Linked DNA regions of Larkinella insperata. The protein of the gene in region 2 binds, or shares a complex with, the protein of the main gene of each other region. Links are inferred from orthologs where the notes say so. Each region holds a gene or a part of one and is shown on either strand. Other genes may lie near its edges.

Region 1 (3,346 bases), 3.5 Mb from region 2 along the record:
GGTTAGTCTTCAGCAACGTGGCCAGTTCCGTTACGGTGGCCAGTCCGGCGGGTTTTAGCTGATCGGTACCCGGTTGGAAATCCAGCGCCGGTATTCTGAAACTCCGACCGGCCGGGGCCTGCAGGTTCGTCACATAAGCCGCCAGAGCGGTTGTGGAGGTTTTAACGGCCGAGGTAAGAAGTGCCGCCGAATCGAGCCGGGCCGGAGCCGCCGGTTTCGCGCTTGTGGCCGGGCTGGTAGCCGTTGAATCCACAAATTCAGTAGACATAGCCTCTTCGTCGGCCGATGAATACGACTGCGTATTGTTCCAGATGTAGTAACCGGCTCCGGCCAGCGCCACCATCACCAGTACCCCCACACCCCACTTCACCAGCGAACCGTTGCCTTCTTCTTCCGCTTCGGTTGCATACCGTGGGCGCTCCTGAACGGGGGCCCGCTCGACATACGCCGTACGCTTGGCGGGCTGCACCCCCACCGTCAGCAGTTGTTGAATATTCAGCCCTTCCGCGATCCGGTCGAGCAGTTTCTCGGGAGTTGTGTCAATCAGGTAATCCCGTTGATCGGCCAGAACGGCCGCCAGTGCATCGGCATCCAGTTTATTATCAACTACCAGCCGGTTAAGCGTTCCCAACACCAGGGGCGTTACCAGACCCAACAGCGTAATGGCCGCCGAGTTTTTAATGTTGGCGTATCCGGAAATGGCGAGTCCAATGGCGCTTTTCATGGCAGGCAGCAAATGGCTGATGCTGTTACTGCCCGATTCAACCAGCCGGTTGGTTTGCTCGGTATCGCGAAGCAAATCGGGAAACGAATTGACCAACGTACCGTCAAATTTCCCTTTCTGAATCGAATTATATAATTGATTAACCCCGATCTCCGTGGTTGTCCGTTTCATCAGACCGGCAACGACTATATGCACCAACCCCTCCAGAGCAACCCGGGTTTTCTCCGGATTTTCGTCCACGTAGTAAGCCGCACGGGAAACAACTGTATCGGTTAGGTTTTCTTTTAATTCAATTAATAAATTCATAAAGACGATATTGCATGAGGACTATCTACTAACCACATCCGCAAACGCAACGCTGAGGAGTACAATACAAGTGATAAAGTTAGACAAAAAAAAGAAGTACGGACCGGCAAGTTAAAATCCGGGCTAACTTTTAGACAAAAAAAGGATTGGAAGAAAGGAATGGCAAAAAAGAAGCGAAAAAAATTAAAAGGAACCGAGTTATTCGCTCAACCCGGTTCTTTTTCGCCAGTAATTTCCCTTCTTCCCTTTTGTTACGCTCCCTGAAACTGCCGGAGGAACCGGACATCATTTTCGGTATACAACCGCAGGTCATTGACGCCGTAGCGCAACTGCGTAATGCGTTCAACGCCCATCCCGAAAGCATAACCCGTGTATGTTTCCGGGTCAATGCCGCAGTTTAACAACACATTCGGATCAACCATGCCGGAACCGCCAATTTCGACCCAGCCGCTGTATTTGCAGATGTTGCAGCCTTTGCCGTGGCAGATTTGGCAGGAAATATCAATTTCGGCGCTTGGTTCGGTGAACGGAAAGTACGACGGCCGGAAGCGAATCTTCACGTCCTTGGCAAACATTTCCTTCACGAAGTGATAAAGCGTATCCTTCAGGTCTTTAAAACCGACGTTTTTATCAATGTACAACCCTTCCACCTGGTGAAACATGCAGTGAGCCCGGGCCGAAATGGCTTCGTTGCGGTATACCCGGCCCGGCATAATGGACCGGATCGGCCGGAAAGTGGTGTTATTCCTCTGATGCTCCATCAGGCGAATCTGCACGTTTGAGGTGTGCGTCCGCAGCAGCAAATCCGCCGGTGCCCCTTCGCTCTTCTTCTCAACGAAAAACGTGTCCTGCATGTCGCGGGCGGGGTGATTATCCGGAAAGTTCAACGCCCCGAAATTATACCAGTCGGTTTCAATTTCCGGCCCATCGGCAACCCCGAAACCAATCCGTCCGAAGATGTCGATAATCTGTTGCCGAACGATGTTAAGGGGGTGTTGGGCACCGTATAAATTAGGAATAACGGGCAGCGTCAGATCAACGGGCGATTGAACCTCTTCCGTCTGGCTGTTTTCCAGCGCCGTACTGGATTCTTTAAACCGCAGTTGGGCAAAATCCTTCAGGGAATTCAACTCCTGCCCCACGGCCCGGCGATCTTCCTGCGGTACCTGCTTTAATTGCTCAAACAGATCCGTAATCACTCCCTTGCGCCCTATATACCGTAGTCGGAACTGCTCCAACTGATCTTTAGATTGAATTTCACAGAGTTCAATCTCCTGATAAATTTCTCTGACTTTATCCAGCATACGTATTTTCTTCAATCCAGCTCACCGCAAAGATAACCAAATTCCCTGCTCCGGTAAACAAACATTTTGACCCGCTGATTAGCTCGACGGTACGGTTGTTGGGCACGGTATTGACGACAGGTTATGCGGTATCCAGCCTGAAAAAACCGCCCCTCAACACTTAACCTGTTAACAATCAACAGTATCCATTGTTACACTATCTTACTCGATCTATTATGGAATCCATCCTGAAGGAAAACATTTTTGACCAAGTGTCCACAAAATTCCCCAAAAGTGTGGAAAAAAAGTCCACCTCCCCAATTTCCCCGAAACTTCTCATTCCTTTCTACGACCGCAAAAGAACTATTTCATTGGAAGAAATTGTCCGGCTGGAGGGCTCAGGTAATTACACCAATTTCTTTCTGAAAGACGGTACGCGTATGTTGGTATCCCGTACATTGAAAGAATACGAAGACCTGTTGGATGGTGAGGCCTTCGTACGGGTTCACAAATCATGCATTGTAAATCTATGCTATGTCCGCCGGTTCTACGTAAAGAAGGAAGGTGAACTGGAATTGAACGACGGTCAGCAAGTAAAAATTTCACGTCGCCGGGCGCAGAACTTTGTGGATCGTATCCGCAACTTCCTCCCCAGCGCCGTACATTAATGCACCAGTAGTTATTTGAACCGTAATAGATCCCGTATCGCAACGTGAAGTTTACGGGTATCACCACCACGTAGAAATACGTAATCGGTCGAGGAGATATACGGGAAGTACACCAATCAGTAACATCTTAAAGGCTTGACTTTCAGACGCTTAACCCCCTGGCTAAGCCGCTCAAAGTCAAGCCTTCCTTATTATCGAACGGTGAATTAAAGTAGTTTTGTCATGTCAGTAACAACAAGTAACACACACACAAAACTCTAATCGCCATTCGCTATGGAAACGTTAGCTTATCCTTCCTCTTCGACATTACAACCGTTGTTTCCCCGGATGTATCAGCGTAATGCAAACCGCATCGCGCTTCCATA
Region 2 (3,437 bases):
TTTAATCCGGACCCCGCCTACCGCGTTCAGGCCCGGCTCGAACCGTTTGCCGATAAGAAAAAACTCGTCGTCCGGCTAACCGATGGCAGCGAACAGGTTTACGAGAAATACGCCCACGCGGTTTTTACGCTCCAGGACGAGATTTGCCGTCTGCTCGTACTCAAGCACGAAAACACGCTGTCCATTTTGTTCAAGGACAAAACGAGCGGGAAAGAAACCTACGGCGGGGGGCGGTACCTGGATTTCAGCGATGACGATGTCAAGGAAAACCGGCTGGTGATCGACTTCAACGAAGCGTATAACCCTTACTGTGCCTACAACCACGAATACGCCTGCCCGGTGCCACCCGCCGAGAACACACTTCCTGTTGACGTGAAGGCCGGGGAGAAATATTCCGAACCCTGATGCCGGAGTTTGCGGATGAAAACCAAATAAAGAAAGTTGCTTGGCTGCCGCCGGGCAATCCATTGTTCATGCCCCTCGTTACCATTTAAAAAAAATCGCCCTAATCACTGGAATCATAGCTATCTTTGTAATCCATTTCCAGTTACTGTATGAAGATTTCATATCAATGGCTCAGTCAGTTGGTGAGCCTGACCGAAGATCCGGAAACTATTGGTAAGTTATTAACCAGTACCGGCTTAGAGGTTGAAAGTATTGAAAAAATAGAGTCTATTCCCGGGGGGTTGGAAGGCGTCGTGATCGGCGAGGTCCTGACGTGTGAAAAGCACCCCGAAGCCGATAAATTAAGCCTGACGACGGTTGATGCAGGCCAATCCGCTCCATTGAACATTGTTTGCGGAGCCCCCAACGTTCAGGCCGGACAGAAAGTGATCGTGGCGCTGGTCGGTGCTACCCTGCATCCGACCAGTGGTGAACCGTTTACCATTAAAAAGGCAAAAATTCGGGGTGCAGCCTCCGAAGGGATGATTTGCGCGGAGGACGAAATCGGGCTGGGCACGTCGCACGCCGGTATTATGGTTCTCGACACCGACCTGCCGAACGGAACACCGGCCGTTACTTATTTCGGACTGGAAGCCGATTACCAGATTGAAATTGGCCTGACGCCCAACCGGGCCGACGCTGCGTCGCACCTGGGTGTAGCCCGCGACCTGAAAGCCGTCTTGCAACGGCCCGTCCAATGGCCCTCGGTTGATGCGTTTAAGGTTGACAATCAGAACCTGCCGGTCACGGTTTTGGTCGAAACGCCGGAAGGCGCCCCGCGCTACACGGGCCTGACCATCGACGGCCTGACCGTAGCCGAATCGCCCGACTGGCTGAAGCAGCGACTGCGGGCGATTGGCCTGAACCCAATCAACAACGTCGTGGATATCACCAACTACGTTTGTCATGAACTAGGCCAGCCTCTCCACGCCTTCGATGCCGATCAGATTGCCGGAGGGCAGGTAATCGTTAAAACCGTCGCCGAAGGAACCCCGTTTGTAACGCTCGACGGGGTTGAACGCAAACTGTCGGCCAACGATCTGATGATCTGCAACGCCAGCGAACCCATGTGCATTGCCGGCGTGTTCGGCGGGCAGAAGTCGGGCGTAACGGCCCAGACAACCCGGATTTTCCTGGAATCGGCCTATTTCGATGCAGCCTGGATTCGGCGTACCTCCCAGCATCACGGTTTAAAAACCGATGCTTCGTTCCGTTTCGAACGCGGTACGGACCCCAACATGCCGGTTTTTGCGCTCAAACGGGCGGCTCTGCTCCTGCAGGAAGTTGCCGGAGGAACCGTCAGTTCGGCGATCACAGACCTTTACCCCAATCCGGTTTCCGACCGTCAGGTGGCCATCCGCTACCGGAATGTTGACCGGCTGATCGGTATTGCAATCGACCGGCCCGAAATCACCCGGATTCTGGAGAGCCTGGACATTCGCGTGGCAGATGCGTCCGAAGAAGGCTTTACGGCGCTGGTGCCCCCCTACCGGGTGGATGTGGAACGCGAAGCCGATGTCATTGAAGAAATTCTGCGCATTTACGGTCTCGACAACGTTCCGATTTCGGACTATCTGGCGGCCGACTACCTGTCTGAAACGCCGGAAACCGATCCCGATCAGTTGCAGGCGCGCGCCAGTCAGTTGCTGGCGGCCAACGGTTTTTACGAAACCATGACTAACTCGCTGACCCGTCCGGCCTACCACGACGCCGTTCGGCCCACCCTGCCCAATGCCGACGTGCAGTTGCTCAATCCGCTGAGCGAAGACTTGTCGGTGATGCGGCAGACGCTGCTCTTCTCCGGCCTGGAAACGCTGGTGTACAACATCAACCGGCGTCAGAAAGATCTGAGAATCTTTGAGTTTGGGAAGATCTACAGCCGCAACGACGAACGGTTTTTCGAACGGCCCCGGCTGGGCATCTGGATGACCGGACGGACGCAATCGGAAAGCTGGCTGACGGGTAACCAGCGGCCCGCTGATGCCGGCGTCAGCTACCATGATCTGGCGGCTGTGGTGCAGCGAATCCTGACATCGTTCCGGGTTAAATTCACTGATAGCCAACCCGCTGATCCTGCCATCTTCCAGTATGGCTTGACGTTGCTGGTCAACAAAAAGCCGCTGGTATCGCTGGGTCTGGTGAAAGCCGGTCTGACCAAACAGGTTGACCTCAAGCAAGCGGTTTTTTACGCCGATTTTGACTGGCAGTACTTGCTGAAGCTTTACAACGGCAAAGTGGCATTTGAGGAGGTATCCCGGTTTCCGGAAGTTAGGCGTGATTTATCGCTGGTACTCGATACGGGTGTCACCTATGCGCAAATCAGCCGGCTGGCTTACCTGACCGAGCGCAAACTCCTCCGCGACCTGAACGTGTTTGACGTTTACGAAGGAGAAAATCTGGAAAAAGGGAAAAAGTCGTATTCGGTCAGTTTTATCTTGCAAGACCCTGCCCAGACGCTGAACGATGCGGTTATTGATAAAACGATGAACCGGCTGATGTCGGCCTTCGAACGAGAATTGGGTGCCGTGATTCGAAAATAAGTTCCACTTCTTATGAGCAATACGTCGTCGGTCTTTTCACGAATGGATTCCTTCGAGGAAAAGCTCTACAGCTTGATCGAAAGGATCAACGCGGACGGACAACGTATTCAGGAACTGGAACAAACAATTGTGGTTCTGCAAAAGGACAAAGCTGAGTTGATCAAAGAAAAGACGAACTTAAGCAATGACCTGGCGAAACAGCAGAATCAACTGAAACAATTGGAAAAAATGGCGAATAATTTGCCAAAAGAGTTTTCAAAACCAACAAATATTCATAAGATTGTAAATAACAAACTCAACGACGCAGCAACGGCTGCTGAATTGAAGCAAAAATTGACGGTGTACATCGAAGAATTGGATCGGTGTATTGCCTATTTGAGTGACTTGTCATAAAGCATATAACCGGCTTGTTGAAAGGCGTATTCCTTTTGACGCCGGACCGACAAGCTGTAC

What was found.
Region 1: the proteins of pheT (region 2) and pheS are in contact, whole or in part, in a crystal structure (PDB 6P24), measured with the Escherichia coli proteins. The link is inferred for Larkinella insperata from one-to-one orthologs.

Annotation. Positions count from the first base shown.
Region 1 is NZ_CP110973.1:106,122-109,467, forward strand. Bases 309-3,254 are described here. They hold pheS (phenylalanine--tRNA ligase subunit alpha), read right to left. Parts: upstream 2,335-3,254; coding sequence 1,282-2,334; downstream 309-1,281. Other genes in these bases: OQ371_RS00250 (DUF937 domain-containing protein), read right to left, coding at 309-1,030; OQ371_RS00260 (LytR/AlgR family response regulator transcription factor), read left to right, coding at 2,550-2,981. Also shown: more of OQ371_RS00250, read right to left, coding at 1-308; OQ371_RS00265 (LytR/AlgR family response regulator transcription factor), read left to right, coding at 3,255-3,346.
Region 2 is NZ_CP110973.1:3,588,612-3,592,048, reverse strand. What follows is about bases 233-3,269. They hold pheT (phenylalanine--tRNA ligase subunit beta), read left to right. Parts: upstream 233-554; coding sequence 555-2,984; downstream 2,985-3,269. Other genes in these bases: OQ371_RS14385 (hypothetical protein), read left to right, coding at 3,027-3,269; OQ371_RS14395 (DUF1684 domain-containing protein), read left to right, coding at 233-405. Also shown: more of OQ371_RS14395, read left to right, coding at 1-232; more of OQ371_RS14385, read left to right, coding at 3,270-3,377.